Regions from separate parts of the Desulfosporosinus sp. Sb-LF genome, predicted to be linked through region 3. Evidence: riboswitches for the same ligand, from Rfam matches in the RefSeq annotation. Region 3 holds a riboswitch; each other region holds the start of a gene.
What was found. A riboswitch is a leader RNA that binds a small molecule or an ion and turns the genes downstream of it on or off. The one in region 3 is predicted to bind cyclic di-GMP.

Region 1 (5,913 bases), on a different contig from region 3:
CATAAGTGGAAGCTAATGAGGTCTCTAACTGGCGGGAGGCTACGAAATGACGGGGGGCGAAGGTTGTTGCTCGATCGATACACTCATCCTGAAATGGGAGAGTTATGGCAGGATGGTTATGAATATGAACGTTGGTTGGAAGTAGAACTGGCGGTTGCTGAAGTTATGACGAAGCGGGGCGAGATACCCCGGGAAGCAATGGAAGAAATCCGAGCAAAAGCTAAAGTGAACCCAAAGCGGGTTCTGGAAATCGAAGCGGTGGTACGCCATGATCTTATCGCCTTCTTGCAAGCGGTTGTAGAGGAGATTGGTGAGGCTGGAAAACACTTGCATCTTGGATTAACCTCTTCAGATGTAAAGGATACCGCCTTAAGCCTTGTCTTAAGGGATTCAGGGCGTTTATTAAAGAAGGACCTTCAAGCGCTACGCTTAGCACTGGTTAATCGAGCACTTGAGAGTAAACATACTGTGATGGTCGGCCGAACGCACGGCATTCATGCTGAACCTTTGACCTTTGGCTTAAAGCTAGCCTTGTGGATCGCTGAGGTCGATCGCCAAGATGAACGACTTGATCAAGCCATTGTTTCTGTAAGTGCTGGGAAGATTTCTGGAGCAGTAGGCACGTATGCGAACGTTGCTCCTGAAATTGAAGAGGCGGTCTGTCATCACTTGGGATTAAAGACTGCTTTAGTCAGTAATCAAATATTGCAACGGGATAGACATGCTCATTTTGTAACTACTCTGGCATTAATCGGTGGTTCGCTGGAGAAAATAGCCACAGAGATTCGAAATTTGCAACGAACGGATATTCTTGAAGTTGAGGAACCCTTTGCTGAAGGGCAGAAGGGTTCCTCTGCGATGCCACATAAGCGTAATCCGATCGTATCTGAACAGGTGAGCGGAATGTCCAGGCTTCTGAGGGGCAATGCACTAGCTGCAATGGAGAATATGGCGCTTTGGCACGAACGGGATATGACCCATTCCTCTGTGGAACGAATAATACTTCCAGACAGTTGCATTCTCTTGGATCATATGCTCCGTCAGATGACTCGGGTGATTTCTGGGCTCAAGATCCGTGAGGATCAGATGAAACGAAATCTACAAAAAACGTTTGGACTGACGTCTTCTCAGAGAGTTCTTTTAGCCTTAGTTGAACATGGATGTATGAGAGAAGAAGCCTATGCATGGGTTCAACAGGATGCGTTTCAAGCCTGGGATAATGGTCAAGACTTCATCGAAGTCGTTTCAGCAGATGCACGGGTTTTAAACTATTTAGCTAAAGAAGAAATCCAAGGTCTGTTCGATTTGAAATATCATCTCCTTCACGTGGATGACATTTTTCGCCGACTCGGCTTAGAAGGTTGATAGAAAGATGGGGGGAATAGTAATATGGCAGCTGTTGTGTTAATTGGTTCTCAGTGGGGAGACGAGGGAAAGGGTAAGATTACGGACTTCCTAGCCGAAAAGGCAAATGTAATTGTTCGGTATCAAGGTGGAAATAATGCGGGTCATACGGTTGTTGCTCATGGAGAAGAGTTTAAGCTTCACCTAATTCCATCGGGAATCCTATATTCAGACAAGACCTGTGTCATAGGTAATGGCGTTGTGATCGATCCGAAGGTTTTACTGGAGGAACTCAGTTACCTTGCCAATCGGGGCATTAAGACGGGTAAACTGCTGATTAGTAGCAATGCCCATGTGATTATGCCTTATCACAGGGTGCTTGACGGTTTGGAAGAAGAAGCTCGTGGGGAACATAAAATTGGTACGACAAAACGAGGTATTGGCCCTTCTTACATGGATAAGGCGTCACGAATTGGAATTCGGATCATTGATCTCTTGGACAAAGATGAGTTCGCTGAAAAACTTCGTTGTAATTTGGTGGAGAAAAATAACTTGTTTGTTAAAGTTTACGGTCAGAAAGCCCTTGAATTCGAAGACATCTATGAAGAATACCAGGGTTACGCCGACCAAATTCGTTCGATGGTGACGGACGGTTCATTGACCATCGATAAAAGCATTCGTGCGGGGGAGAAAGTACTCTTTGAAGGTGCGCAGGGGACTTTACTGGATATTGATCATGGAACATATCCCTATGTTACGTCTTCTAATCCGATTGCTGGAGGAGCGTGTGTTGGCGCAGGCATTGGACCTACTCGAATTAATCGAGTAGTCGGAGTCATTAAAGCGTATACTACTCGTGTCGGAGAAGGCCCTTTCCCTACAGAACTTCTGGATGAGACAGGGGAAGAAATGCGGAAGAATGGCCATGAATTTGGAACAACGACGGGCCGAGCGCGTCGTTGTGGCTGGTTCGATGCGGTCATTGCTCGATATGCTGTTCGAGTAAGCGGAATCTCTGATTTTGCGGTTACAAAACTTGATGTCCTTACGGGGCTTGAAACGCTGAAGATCTGCGTTGGATATAGAGCCAATGAAGAGATCATTCGTGAATTCCCTCAGAGTCAAAAGATCTTCAAACAATGTCAACCTGTCTATGAGGAAATGCCTGGTTGGCAAGAAGACATTACTCAGGTTCGTCGGTTTGAGGATCTACCTCAGGCTGCTCAAAATTACATCCTCAGGATTGAAGAGCTGACTGGGGTTCCAGCAACGTTGGTCGCAATTGGTCCAGGGCGAGAACAGACCATTGTGCGTGGCGAGATCTTTTAGGCTCTAATAAAATACGCTTTATCTACAATTTAAGATAAATTCAGAATAACTATCTTGACAATTAGGATGTTTTCGTGTAATATTTTAATTCGTGGTACAGTTACTTGAGCCATTAGCTCAGTCGGTAGAGCACCTGACTTTTAATCAGGGTGTCCCGCGTTCGAGTCGCGGATGGCTCACCAGTTTTAAATGTGTGTGTACCTGTTTGTTGCACTACAATAGTAATGGGTGATAAGGCAGTATTAGACGTAACGTTTAATACTGTCTTATATTTTTTGGGGTGCATGGTGAGTGAGGAGATAATGGAATTATCTGAATTATTAACACGAAATTTGTTGAGAATGTGTTAAAAAAGTATTTTAAATTACGGATACATGTGTTATAGTTCGATTACAGAATGGAAAAATTAGAAAACTATTACCTTTCTGATGAATTTATATGTTCATACTATTATTCGACAATTACATAAGGATCTTGATAAGGGCAAACTCAGTAAAAGCTGAGGACGCAAAGCTACGGGTCTTCCACGATAGGGTGATGATAGCCGGGATACCAATTAGGAATTCTGTCGCCATGCCTACTCTGGGTGGCGACTTTATTTTTTGTTTTAATTCATAATATTACTATCAGAGGTGCAATAAATTTGATGTATTTGGAAGGGAGATGGGAGTATGACTAAAATAAAACATCGAGTGATTCTTCTGTTATTGACTACTGCATTTATCATGGGTCTGATTCTCGGTGGGTATAACATTTATAATGTAATCGCGACGGAACAAGCTAATGTAACTCAATATCGAAATACTTTATATGAGCAATTTGATCGAACGATTAAACTCGAGGTACAAACCGCTTATAGTTTGGTTCAAGACACTTACAACCGTCAAAAAAATGGAGAGTTAACTCCAGAAGAAGCCAAAAAGAAAGCGGCTGATCTAGTTAGAAATTTAAGATTTGATAAAGATAACTATTTCTGGATTGACACGACTGACGGAATGAATGTCGTCCTTCTAGGAAGAGATACCTCTGAAGGCAAGTCACGATTTGATGGCAAGGACAGTCAGGGTAAATTTTTTGTTCAGGAATTTATTACTCATGGTACTCAAGCAGGTGGCGGTTATACAGACTATACCTTTGCTAAACCAAATCAAACTGAAGCCTTGCCTAAAAGAAGTTATACATTATTGTTTCAACCCTATAATTGGGTGATCGGAACAGGAAACTGGGTTGATGATATTAATAAACTTGTCTATGAGAAACAATTGGATTATAAACAAAAGGGTAAGATCAGTATCATCTATACCATAGTATCCATTCTATTCGCTTTTGGATTTTCTCTTATCTTAGGCACTTTTTTAAGTAATAAGATTTCAAAACAGATTACTGAGATTGCTGAGAATGCTGAAGAAATAGCTAGAGGTAATTTAAAAGTTGGTAACCTCAAAAATAACTCAAAAGATGAGCTAGGTCAACTTGGTAGAGCTTTTAGAACCATGACAGATAACCTAGTAAATCTTGTTCAACAAGTGTCATCATCCTCAACTCAAGTTGCAGCATCATCGCAACATCTAAGTTCCGGAGCAGAAGAATCTGCAAAGGCCTCCCAACAGGTGGCTATGGCTATTATGGAAGTCTCCCTAGGGGCAGAAAGACAACTTAATGCAGTTGATGAGACATCTGCAATTGTGCAGCAAATGTCAGCAGGGATACAGCAAATGCTAGAGAACGCCAAAGTTGCCGTTAAATCCTCCGAAGACACGGCCCTTTCAGCTGTAGCAGGGAGTCAGGCGATTGATAAAACCATTCAGCAAATGATTAATATTGAAAAAACAGTGACAGGATCAGCAGAGGTGGTTTTGAATCTAGGGGAACGTTCTAAGGAAATTGGACAGATCGTAGATACCATATCAGCCATTGCTTCCCAGACGAATCTGCTCGCTTTAAACGCCGCAATTGAGGCTGCACGAGCAGGGGAGCAAGGGAGGGGTTTTGCTGTTGTAGCGGATGAAGTCCGTAAATTGGCAGAACAATCGCAAGAAGCCTCACAACAAATTGCCTCACTGATTCACGTCATTCAACAAGACACACAGAAAGCGGTCTTATCGATCAACGAGGGAACGCATCAGGTTAAACTCGGGACGATGGTCGCTGAGACAGCAGGCCAAGCATTCAATGAAATTACTGCCTTGGTTAATAATGTTTCGACGCAAGTAGGGGAAATCTCAGAGGAGATTCAACAAATGGCCGCGGGGAGCGCAAGAATAGTCTCATCTGTGGCTGATATTCATGACACTAGTCGAAACATTACAGGACAGACACAGTCTGTGTCTGCTGCAACGGAGGAACAATCAGCATCGGTTGAGGAAATTGCCTCTTCCAGTCAGGTTCTGGCTCAATTGGCAGAAGAGTTGCAGGAAACCATAAAGAAATTTAATATTTAGATACAGAAATAAAAAAATATTTATTAAAGACTCAAAGAGTACTTGACAGAAGACAACCTTTCCTGTAAAATTCATATTTGTGAGCAAGGTTTGGAAATACCCTAAACATTGAACATGGCCCGTTGGTCAAGCGGTCTAAGACACCGCCCTTTCACGGCGGTTACACGGGTTCGAATCCCGTACGGGTCACCATTACAATTATGCCTCGGTAGCTCAGTCGGTAGAGCAGAGGACTGAAAATCCTCGTGTCGGCGGTTCGATTCCGTCCTGAGGCACCACTGTTATATCAAGCGGACGTGGCTCAGCGGTAGAGCATTGGCTTCCCAAGCCGAGGATCGCGAGTTCGAATCTCGTCGTCCGCTCCATATGAAATGTAGGCACTGCAAAGAATTGCGGTGCTTTTTGTTATTATTTCCATTGTTTTTAATAAGAACCGTGATACCCTTGTTAACTCCTTGACAATCACAGTGTCACCAGTTTGTAAATCTTCGAGTAGTCGCTGTAATTCTGGTCTATCCTTCGTAGTGGCCTCGACCTTCTCTTGATAAATCAAACCACAGCCTGCTTCCTTTAATGAAACTACCAACTGCCTTGATATTGGTGCGTATTGTGCCTTCTTATTCTTGGTATGTATATAAGCTATCAGTTCATTTTCCCAGTCCATATCGCCTATCCTAACGCTTGTGAGAGTAGATAGTTTACAGCCAGTACCCAGTAATTTAAGACTTCCCTCGTATGTCTTAGTGCTGTGTTGATAGAGGTCGGTGCAATATTCCTTTTCTGCATGGACTTCCATTTT
Region 2 (5,913 bases), on a different contig from region 3:
CCCTGATCGAATTATTATTCAGCTCATTCCGGAACAGATTCTAGAAAGCAACGAGATTCAGGGACTGAGTCGACTAACTTAAAGGTAGAGTTCTTGCGCTTTTGGCTACTGATTTAGGGACAGTGAAAGGAGGCTTGTTCGAATGAATGCCGCTCAGATGTTACTACTATTGCAATTTCAACAAATGAATACGTCTTGGCAGACGGCTCAAAATGATCAAACTGGGTCGTCTGAAGCTGGAGGAATGGGCAATTCAAGTTCGCAACTTTTCGCTGCCTTACTTCAAGCAGCCCTTGGAGGAGGGACGAATGCTTCCCAGGGGTTAACCAGTCAATTGAAAGGTTTGTCTAGCACAGCCCAGGTTAAGGGATATCATTTAGCCTCTGTTCCCCAGGCTAAGGGTGAAAACGTTGGTTCTCTTGAAAATGTTATTTATTCGATGGCCCAAAAATACGGGGTTGATCCGACCCTGATTCAGCAGGTCGTCAAAGCAGAATCAGGGTTTAATTCTAATGTAACGTCACCGGCTGGTGCTATGGGCTTAATGCAGTTAATGCCAGGGACGGCAGCTTCATATGGAGTACAGAACGCCTACGACGCGAAACAAAACCTGGATGGGGGAACACATTTCTTAAAGGACTTACTAGACCGTTTTCAGGGAGATGTTCCGATGACTTTAGCAGCTTATAATGCCGGACCGGGAGCAGTTGATAAATACCAGGGGGTTCCACCATATAAGGAAACTCAGGACTATGTGCAGAAGATTATGGCAGAGTTGAATCGAAAAAATTGGGAAGCTTAGAATTCACAGCAAGGAAGGATGGAATCGTGGTTAAGAAAACCTGGTGGATTGCTATACTTTTAGTAATCACTTTGTTATTTCTATCCGTATCGTCGGTGTTTGCGGCTACTTCTACCACGGGTTTTAAGATATGGCCGGCTATTACAACAACAGATGTTAATAAGGTTTGGACGATTTCGTTTAATGCCCCACTCTTGAGTACGAGTGTGAGTAGCGATACTGTTTACGTCACTGATAGCAAACAAACCAAGGTCGCAACAACGATTAAACTATCCCCCGATGGTCTCTCTGTAACTGTGACGCCGTCTAAAGCCTATTCGGGGGGGGATTATAACTTATATATTACGGAAGGCGTTATGTCCGAGGTTAGTGGGCAACTTAGTGAGACGATTATTGTTCCATTCTCAGTGATAGTACCTTCCGCCTTTACCTCTAGCGTAAATCTTGTAGTCACAGTTACTTACGATGTCAAACCCTCTGTTACACCTGATCTTGCAGGAAAACTATCCCTTCAAGGGCCAAGTGGCGACCGCATTGGTCCGTTTTCAAGCGATTTGTTAACAGGGAAGTATACTTTTATTATTTATGCTGATGGCGATTATTCTCTGAATTTGTTCAGCGTTGATAATGGTGTGATGAATACTCGATCTATAAAAATACCCACTATTAAAGTGCCCGCTATTAAAATTCCAACGACTGGAACAACAGCAACACCAACTGTAACGGTAAAGACTGTAAGTTTAGTTATTCCATCTAAAGCTGGAGTAGATGGCGGGAAATCAGGTTCTATCGGAGGAAGTACTAACAGGGCCAGTCTAACAGAAGAAACATGGGGTATACCTGTAAAAGTATCGAATACCACTACAACATGGACAACAACAACGGATATAAATGGGGAATTTAAGGTTTATTTGCCCACTGGTAGTTACACATTATTGGTTGATGGAAATGGACCTCAATATAAGAAACACAGCTATAAATTAACCGTAACGGCAGGTCAAATGGCTACTCCATTGGAGACCATCAATCTAGAAGACCCCATAAATAAACTGGGACTTCTGCTTGATGAGTCTAAGTCTGTGAAGGACGATGGGTCAGGCGGATTAAATGGTATTGATGCGACAACGAAAGAAATAGATGGAAGTGTTAACAGTGATGCCATAGTATATATCTATGACACGGTCCCAGCAACTCCATTTTTACTCACAACTTCTAAACCTGATAAAAATGGAAAATTTGTTGCGAAATTACCAAGTGCTCTAATAGGGAAAAAATTACAGATTAAGGTTATTGATTCTGCTGAAAACGTTTATTCACTGGATATGGAGTCTGCTATATAATTATAGGGGCAATGAGGTTGTTGCTATTCAAATTTGCTAATTTAACATAATTAATGACAACATCAAACGTAACTGTCACTGTTCTAAGTTTAAAGAAACTTCTGTTAGGAAGTGTAAAGTTTCTAAGAGAACCTTACGATATAGATAATATGTTAATCAAACAAATATAACCCTATCCGAAAAAAGCAAACCTATCGAAAGATAGGGACGCAAAGCCACGGGTCTAAGGTAATCTAAGATCGCCGGGCTACCGAACAACAAGAGTGTAGAATCCCCTCTTCGGTAACGTAGAAGGGATTTATTATTTACACATTATAATTCAATAGAGGAACCAGTAGAGAAGCAGAGAGATTTAATTACTAAAATAGGAGGTAAGAAAACATGACTGTACTGTATGCTAAGCTTCGAGTTCTTATAAAACCGTGTTTAAATTGGGGTCTAGTTGTTGGTATATTAGTTACATCGCTCATATCGAGTCTAGTAATTGACTCTAAAAGGGCTGATGCAAATACCGCAACAGCAACTCCTGGAAGTGCAGCAGTGACTACAAAATTGACCCTAACACCTCTGAAAAAGGGGGATACATTCCAATACCTAATAAATACTGCAGCAATTAGTACCCTGCCGGTTACTGGAGGAACTCTTCCAACTGGAACCACGATATATACATCTGGCAATGACATAACCGGCGTAGATGTAGATAAGTATATAGACGTTTACGAAGTGGATGGAACCAGTAATATCGTAGCCTTCAAGGAATTTAAACTAACAGCCAATAACATTGCAGCACCTGTTTTGACTACCTTACCAGTAGCGGATATCGGAGCTTCGGCAGGAAGTACAAAATTGACGTTAGTTGCAAATAACTCTGGAGATACATTCAAAGTACAAGTGGTTAGCAAAGTAACGCCACTGCCGGCCCTAGGAGCCACAGCTAGTGGAAAGGCGTATACAGCGGGTAGTGACCTAACCGGAGTAGATGCAACAACAAATAAGTATGTAAATGTTTATGAAGTGGATGGAACCGGTAAAATAGTCGCCTTCTCAGAGATCACACTGACAGCCGGCAACATTACAGCACCTGTAGTGAAAACCGCAACAGCAACTCCTGGAAGTGCAGCAGTGACTACAAAATTGACCCTAACACCTCTGAAAAAGGGGGATACATTCCAATACCTAATAAATACTGCAGCAATTAGTACCCTGCCGGTTACTGGAGGAACTCTTCCAACTGGAACCACGATATATACATCTGGCAATGACATAACCGGCGTAGATGTAGATAAGTATATAGACGTTTACGAAGTGGATGGAACCAGTAATATCGTAGCCTTCAAGGAATTTAAACTAACAGCCAATAACATTGCAGCACCTGTTTTGACTACCTTACCAGTAGCGGATATCGGAGCTTCGGCAGGAAGTACAAAATTGACGTTAGTTGCAAATAACTCTGGAGATACATTCAAAGTACAAGTGGTTAGCAAAGTAACGCCACTGCCGGCCCTAGGAGCCACAGCTAGTGGAAAGGCGTATACAGCGGGTAGTGACCTAACCGGAGTAGATGCAACAACAAATAAGTATGTAAATGTTTATGAAGTGGATGGAACCGGTAAAATAGTCGCCTTCTCAGAGATCACACTGACAGCTGGCAACATCACAGCACCTTCATTGTGATATAAATAATTTCAAAATCAACCCCTCTCTGACATTTAAGTTGCACAGCGAGATTCGCCACTTCGTGGGGTCTTCTCCCAGAAAGTGGCGAAAGTATTTTAGCATTTTTGAGGAAAAAACCTATTGGTTACAACATGGATTATTAGAGTTTTTAATAATAATCTTTGATCTTATAGACTCTTTTGATAACTAATATGAGTATTGCGAATCTTTATAAATGCTGTTATTATTAACTATACTTAATAATGACTCTAATTAAGGAGGACAAAATCATCCGCCAATTTGGAAATGTTCCCAATTTGGTGCAACTCTGAAGGCCGTTTTCGCCCTAATGTTTGTCCGAACTGTAGTGTAGTAGTGTAGCAAAGAACAATTCGTTAAGCCAGAGTAGTAAAAAGAGGTAAAAAATGGTAGAGTACTATAGTTATCTTTGGAGTACGACCTGGCCAAATTTAGTCGTACTCTTTTTGATATGGGGTGTTGTCGTTTCTCGACTGGTTTGGAAATCGGTGGGGACTTGGCGTTATGCCCGCGATGCTTGGGGTTTTCTCCTATTAGCTGGGAAGGCCTTTATATGGGTTGGGGTTTTAGGAATCTATACAAAACTGTTATTCTTTTCTCAACCAGATTGGTTAGCTCAACCAAGTTTTATCCAGGGTTCGGTTCTGGAAAAAGCCTATGATTCAGGCTTCAAAGCTTTTGCTTTAGTGGTTCGTAGCGGGACAGAACAAAAACAACTCTATGTTGACAAAAATGTCTATGACAAGCTTAAGATTGAAGATCAAGTAAAAGTGATGTATCTCCCCACTCGACGAGAAGTTGTGCGTTGTGAACTTGTGGGAAGTTTGCTTTAAGATGAAAAAACTACTATATTAAGATGGTATGAAACGCAAATTATGAATTGGGGTTATCTGATAGTTTGGAGATTACAGGGGTTTTGGGAATCGGATGACTTGATATCGAGAAAGAGGAGTGTTTATTTTGAGTTCGGAAGTATTTTTTACCAGTATGAAGACTAAAAGTGGTGAAAGCCTCTTAACAAAACTTGAGCATTTAATAATACGGGCAGGATTGCTGGATGCAATTGCACCCAAAGACCTTGTAGCGATCAAGTTGCATTTTGGAGAACGAGGGAACTTAGCTTATGTCCGTCCGCAATATGTTAGAAGAGTCGTGGATCAAGTCAAGAAGAAAGGTGGACTTCCTTTCTTAACAGATGCCAATACGCTTTACGCTGGTTCTCGTTCGAATGCTGTGGATCATTTAGAGACGGCAATTGAAAATGGTTTCGATTATTCCGTCGTGGGGGCCCCTTTGGTGATTGCCGACGGTCTTAATGGGAAAGACTATGTATCTGTGCCAGTTAATTTAAAGCATTTTGATGAAGTTAAAATTGGAAGCGCCGCAGTCCAAGCGGATGCCTTACTAGCCATTACTCATTTGAAAGGGCATGAGGCGACCGGTTTTGGAGGTACACTCAAAAATCTAGGGATGGGACTGGGTAGTCGCTCTGGTAAACAGCAGCAACATTCTGATCTTTTACCTCAAATCAATGAAGAGCTCTGCGTAGCCTGTGGCAAATGTTCAAAATGGTGTCCAGAGAAGGCTATCGTTGTAGAGGGTAAGGCTAGAATTTCAGCAGATAAATGCATCGGTTGTGGCGAGTGCACGGTCACCTGCCCAGTGCGTGCCATTGCGATTAATTGGAAGACAGAACCTGACATAATTCAGGAGAAAATTGCCGAGTATACGGTTGGTGTTCTTAAAGGCAAAGAGGGGAAAACGGGGTATATTACCTTTGTGACGAACGTTTCCCCACTTTGTGACTGTTGTGGTTGGAATGATGTGCCGATCGTCGGTGATATTGGTATTCTAGCATCCAAGGATCCAATTGCTATTGACCAGGCCGCAGTGGATCTGATTAATCAGGCACACGGGAATCCTCATTCAGAGCTTGGGGAGCGCCATGAAGAAAAGGATAAATTCCGAGTACTATTTCCGGACATTGACTGGACCATTCAACTTTCCTATGGGGAAGAGATTGGCTTGGGAAGCAGGGAGTATAAACTCATACAAATTGGGTAAAGAAGATATTCT
Region 3 (5,913 bases):
ACCGGTTTTGGTTATATGTACCTATGATAATGAAGGCAATCCAAATGCCATGACTGCTGCATGGGGAGGTATTTGCTGCTCATCTCCGCCTTGTGTAGCGATTTCATTACGCAAAGCCACTTATACGTATGGTAACCTTATGGACAAAAAGGCTTTCACAATAAATATTCCTTCAGAAAACTATGTTAGAGAAGCCGACTATTTTGGAATAGTATCTGGAAAAATGGAAGATAAATTTGCTAAGACTGGTCTTACACCGGTAAAAAGTGATACTGTTGATGCCCCATATATTAGAGAATTTCCAGTTAATTTAGAGTGTAAAATTATACAGGTTATTGAAATTGGCCTACACACCCAGTTTATCGGAGAGGTTATGGATGTTAAAATTGATGATACCATACAAGAAGATCAGCCGATTATAGAACAAATACAACCTTTAATATTTGCCCCCGACAGTAGAAATTACTATGTTATTGGGAAACAAATTGCCAAGGCATTTTCTATTGGCAATGAAATAGGGTAAGGAATTTATGATGCCCATATGTAGGCTACGGGCCTAATGAACACCTCGCCTCCAACCCGTATTAGAAGTACTATCTTGGCAAAGAAGAACTGCGGCAAGTTAAGGGATGTTTTGGGTGGGGTGAATCTGAAATCATTACTGTGGCAAACTGTCAATTATATTTGTAAACAGGGTTCTCCCCTATACTCATGAAGTGTGGGGGTGTTTTTTGTCCCTAATTCACTTTATCGACATGTTTCGCCATCAAACCGGAATATAGTTATCGTAAGCACAACTTTGCTTGGCGATTTAAGCGTGAAAAGAAAATTCCTATGAGAAATAACTATGAGAAATAACTACTTATAGAATTGGTCAGGTATATGAAGAATGTTTACCACATAGAACGTGGTTTGAATAAACTCTCCGACGAAAGAGTAAACCCAACGCATAGCACAGGGCAAGTAATTCTGACTGTGCTTTTTGGTTTTCTTAAAAGCCTTAATGAACTAAATTTCATGATAAAGAATAATGAGTCCAACGCTCGATCAGGTCATCGTCGAAGATTGTTTCCGGGTTGCCATCCAGAAGTTCGGTTTGCCGGAATCGGTATACTTCGACAATGGCAAACAATATCGTACCCACTGGATGGCGCGAACCTGCTCAGAATTAGGTATTCGGCTTCTTTATGCTAAACCGTATTCCCCCGGGCCACTGGAAAGATTGAGCGTTTTAACCGAGTGGTTGATGCTTTCATAAGTAAAGCCTCGCTGGAAAAACCAAAAACGCTAAACCATCTCAACGAACTTTTTTAAGTATGACTTACCGAATGCTACCAAAACAAGCTCCACTCAGCCTTCGAAAACAAAATGAATTCGGAAACAGCCTTTCGCAGTGGCAATCAGGCTCTTCGTTTTGCGGACCTGGAGGTACTAAAGAATGCTTTCCTCCATTGTGAGTCACACCAAGTGGACAAATTCGGCTGCATTAGTTTCATGGGTAAAAAATATGAAGTCGGATTAACCTTCATCGGTTGTGTGGAAGAACAGAATATGTTGCCCCATTAGATAATGGTGAGGAATTAAGGAAAATGAATCCTTGGATTCTTTTCTCAGAATGGTGGGAGGAATGAATGTTTTATCTGATGGAAATATAAAGTTTAATAGAAGAACACTGATATTATCTCTAGCCGATCAAGATGGTGGTGCTCATGTAGACCCTACCTTAGATGAAGCATATGTCAATCTCTCAAGAAATAATTCATTGAATGTTTTCCACGAGTATAAGCCTGTAAAAGGAGTTGTACTTGCAAGTGTTAGGCAAATAGCTTTTGATATTACTAGAACCTTGAAGGACAAATATCCATTATGCTTTCAATGATCACTTTGGCTACATAAATGGAATGCACCACCTTCCTTCATTAAAGGCTTATTTGCTGCGTAACCACCAGCGCTTAAGCCTCTGGCAACATTCAACCCATTAAATTCACTGGTATTATAGTAATTTGCGATAACCCGCCGGGGTGGCTGTCTTGGAAAACTGGTTTGTTTTTCTGGATAGGCTAACAAAATAAATTAGCCATTATCATTTTGGCCAAGAGCTATCGACCAATTCCAGTCTCTTTACTTCGGAGGATTACAGATACTACATGGCCCGTATCCTTAACTTTCTGCATCCGATAGACTAATGAGATTTTACTCTTTGATAAGTACTGACATCCATCTCGATAATACTTTTTGCCAGTTTTAGTTATGTATACCGTCAAAGTTTGAAGAGTTTGTTTGGGGGGAGACGAATTCACAACATGGGGCGTGACTGTAGGGGCAGCGGTAACGGCAGGCTTAGGATCTGGTATGGCGTTTGAGTAACGGTGGTAGGCGTAACTACTGAAGTTGGTGTGGGAGCTTGACTTACGGCAGGAACGAAACTGTGGTAGTTTGGACCTGTTTTGATTCCTCTGCTTTTGTGGGACTTGTTGCAGGAATAGAATTACTAGAGCATTCGCTAAAGCTATTAAGAGTGCAATGAATATACGAGCAATTTTATGTTTCATGGGGTTTTCAAAATTTATCTAACTCCTTTATAAAATGTTTATATCGAACATATGTTATTCTTAGAACTTTGGTTTTAGAATTAGAGAAGCGCAAAATTTGTCGCAATACAAGGAGAGGTTTATATGGATTTTTTTGACTATTTGAAGTAAAATACAAATGCACACACTGAGAATGATTAGCAAACTCATCGAAAGATGGGGACGCAAAGCTACGGGCCTAATCTCTTGCTAAGGGGGAATGGCAGCCGGGTTACCTAGTTTATAACTAGATAGCCCGGCTTTTTTGTCATTATCAAACACAAAGGGGGCTGATAAGACGTCTAATGCTGATTACCCCAGATAAAAAGTAGGCGAGAGATGAACTCTTAGAAGGTGTAGGAATTGAATCCTTTTGATTCACTCTGTGGCAATCATGGTCAATCAAAAAGGTAAGGGAAAGGACCCTTGCCCTCAAGTGCAAATAATCACTTGGGTTACCAATCTTAGTCGGAGGGAGAGTCAGTCTTGAAGCTGAATATCTCTTAGACACACGAAAGAATCGTAGTTCCACGCCGACTGGTTTCGGTAAATTAGGGGAGCTGAGAAGTGTGGTCTGTACGTGGACACTTAGACCACATGGAGCTATTAGTGTAACCGACCCTCTTAAACAAATAAATTTAAGAGGTGCAAAGAATGAAATTAAAGAAAACGTTAGTAGCAACCCTATCAACCACATTATTATTGACTGGAATGGTTCAATCAGTTATGGCAGCAAAACCTGCGGAAAAGACCGCGCCAAGTGTAAGCATTACGGCTCAACGCTGGACCAACTGCCAAACCATACCTGTTTCGTGGAAAACAGCCACTACTTCCGGTAGCCCTGCTGCCATTCTATCCTCTTGGAAGTTAGATAAAGGTGTATGGTCAGATTATGACCCTAAAATAACATCTACGTCATACCTTCTAACTGAAGGCGACCATATGTTTTCTCTTCAGGCGAAGCAAGAAGGAGTAGTTTCAGCTGTTGCTACACAACAATTAGGGGTTGATTTGACAGCTCCTGTTGTAACAGCGACTCCTATTAGTGCTAGTCAACTTAATGCTAATGGATGGTATAACAAAGATGTTACCGTAAGGTTTAATGGTACCGATGCTTTATCAGGTATAGCGAAGACTGACGATGCTGTCACAAAGAGTGAAGGCATCAACTCCGATATTAAAGGCTCAGCTACCGATAATGCAGGTAATATCGGCTATAGCGATGCTCTTACAGTTAAAGTTGATGAGACAGCCCCGACTATTGATATAAGCGGAATTGCTACAGCATATACTGTTGGGGATGCGCAACCTACAGTTACTTGGACTGCAACGGACGCTTTATCAGGTATTGACACCTCTTCAGGAACACTTCCAACGGGTTCGCAAATTGATATCAGCACTCCTGGAGATAAGACATTTACAGTTATTGCAACAGATAACGCAGGAAATACCGCTTCAAAAACCGTAAGTTATGCGGTTGCACCTAAACCTATTTTAGACCCAACCCCTATCGTTATTAAGGAAATTAATGGAGCTTCTGTCATAATTAAAGGCGGTTGGATTCCTACGTACAGCAATGGAAGAACACCAGAACTTAACGGTTACGATGCAACTGGAGAAGTTTATGCTCTTTACAATATCGGAGATCCAGTTAACACCGGCGATACAATGCAAATCCATTTTAGTCTTCCAAATTGGAATACTGGAAGTAAAACCGTCGATGTAACTATAGCTGGTACTCCTTATAAAGTACTAGTAACCAAATAAATATTCTCATCTGGGGTGATTCCCTCGAGTTTTGCCCCCCTCAAGAACCGACAATTTTAAAAAAATCATTTAAAATCCCTGGAAGCAGATATATTAAGCATTCCAGGGATTCTTTTATGCATATTGTAATAAAATCAAAATTTTAATAATAGGGAATAAAGCAAACTAGGGAATAGCAATCAAAAAACAATAACCATTTAAATTTTATTGGTTGTATTAAGGACATAGGCCATTGGACACAGTTTACAGGATTATCGTCTCATTTATTAACCATTTGTGTTTACTAAAAATGTAAGTTAGCATATAGTAAAATATAAATAAAAATAAAAATGTCAAGGGCAAAGTCACTGAAAGGTGATGACGCTGAATATTTCGATGTGGCAGCACCACCATTTTACAACTCAACGGGGAATAGTAAGGCCCTTATTAAAAGGGCTATATCTGCAGTAATAATTTAATTATGCTTAAAATTTTAAAGAAATGATTTTTGTCATGGTATTTTCAGCAAGAGATGATAATGAGTGTGCACTACTTTTATATGAATATTTTATATAATCACTGAGCAAATATATTATTAAATGGCTATGGCGTAAGAAAATGTAAGGATGGACCGCACTACCTAGTTAATCCCACTTCAGCTAGAATGGCTTATTAAAAGTCTAGCCAAACCTACATAAAGAGCTGGCACAAACACTGCCAGCTCTTTATGTAGGTTTGGCTTTTAATAGTTATTTCTTGAGTAATCTCCCGAGGTTTTTTCGTGTTTTGCGGTAACTCTAAAGAAAAGGAAGGGCATGCACCAACACATAGGCCACATTGAGTACAGTGGGTAGAACCTTTGTGAAACCGACATAGGTCACTCTCGAAAAGTGGATGGATTATCTGGATGAGACGAGTTCCATTGTCCACTCAAGTTTTGGTTGTTAGTTTATTTATCTCTTTTTGTTTCCTTTTTGCATTAAGGAATACTAGCATCAAAAGTGCTAACCCTATCGTGAAAAGGTAGCCTACAATGGGGCTTAATTCAAACCACATCTTTAAAGCCGTAAAAGCAATAAGTAGACTTAAAATTATTCGAAGACTTGCCGTTTTTAACCGGCTACTTAAACGTCCCCCCAGTTGCGCCCCCATCAATGCACCGGCAACCAGGACTGTAGCCATTACGAAGGGGATTTGTCCCGTTCCCCACTTTCCAATGAATCCTGCCAATGCGGAAAGAAACGTTATTGCCACTGAAGTGCCAAGTGCAATCCTTGTAGGTATTTTAAGAACATAGAGCATCAGCGGAATTAAAATAAACGCACCGCCTTGGCCAACAATTCCTCCTTATATGCCTACCAACAAAGCAACGAAAAAAGCGATATATTTGTTAAACTACACGTTTTCAACCGGTAAATCATCATCTTTTTTAATAGGTATAAACATTAACACGGTAGCTATTAGTGCCATACCTGCAAAGATTCCCAGCATTACCTCACCGTTAATCTGCTTGGAGAAATAAGAGCTCATCAGCGCACCAAAAACAACACCACTACCCATATAAATAATGAGTTTTGGGTGAACAAACTTGTTTTTT

Region 1: linked by a shared signal. The riboswitch ahead of E4K68_RS04110 (methyl-accepting chemotaxis protein) and the one ahead of E4K68_RS06665 (hypothetical protein) in region 3 are both predicted to bind cyclic di-GMP.
Region 2: linked by a shared signal. The riboswitch ahead of E4K68_RS10725 (hypothetical protein) and the one ahead of E4K68_RS06665 (hypothetical protein) in region 3 are both predicted to bind cyclic di-GMP.

Annotation. Positions count from the first base shown of each region.
Region 1 is NZ_SPQR01000002.1:276,162-282,074, reverse strand. It holds gene purB (adenylosuccinate lyase) at 64-1,365, shown strand; gene E4K68_RS04120 (adenylosuccinate synthase) at 1,390-2,673, shown strand; tRNA gene E4K68_RS04115 (tRNA-Lys) at 2,780-2,855, shown strand; cyclic di-GMP riboswitch class I at 3,146-3,230, shown strand; gene E4K68_RS04110 (methyl-accepting chemotaxis protein) at 3,345-5,114, shown strand; tRNA gene E4K68_RS04105 (tRNA-Glu) at 5,231-5,306, shown strand; tRNA gene E4K68_RS04100 (tRNA-Phe) at 5,317-5,392, shown strand; tRNA gene E4K68_RS04095 (tRNA-Gly) at 5,405-5,479, shown strand.
Region 2 is NZ_SPQR01000006.1:155,818-161,730, forward strand. It holds gene E4K68_RS10710 (chemotaxis protein CheW) at 1-82, shown strand, start outside; gene E4K68_RS10715 (lytic transglycosylase domain-containing protein) at 143-802, shown strand; gene E4K68_RS10720 (hypothetical protein) at 829-2,142, shown strand; cyclic di-GMP riboswitch class I at 2,317-2,397, shown strand; gene E4K68_RS10725 (hypothetical protein) at 2,524-3,816, shown strand; gene E4K68_RS10730 (hypothetical protein) at 4,224-4,670, shown strand; gene E4K68_RS10735 (DUF362 domain-containing protein) at 4,798-5,901, shown strand.
Region 3 is NZ_SPQR01000004.1:34,034-39,946, reverse strand. It holds gene E4K68_RS06690 (flavin reductase family protein) at 1-523, shown strand, start outside; gene E4K68_RS21385 (hypothetical protein) at 1,016-1,144, opposite strand; gene E4K68_RS06685 (hypothetical protein) at 1,097-1,258, shown strand; gene E4K68_RS06680 (hypothetical protein) at 1,369-1,566, shown strand; gene E4K68_RS06675 (hypothetical protein) at 1,628-1,879, shown strand; gene E4K68_RS06670 (hypothetical protein) at 2,100-2,552, opposite strand; cyclic di-GMP riboswitch class I at 2,721-2,810, shown strand; cyclic di-GMP riboswitch class II at 3,117-3,200, shown strand; gene E4K68_RS06665 (hypothetical protein) at 3,225-4,337, shown strand; partial or broken gene E4K68_RS20995 (sulfite exporter TauE/SafE family protein) at 5,247-5,913, opposite strand, start outside.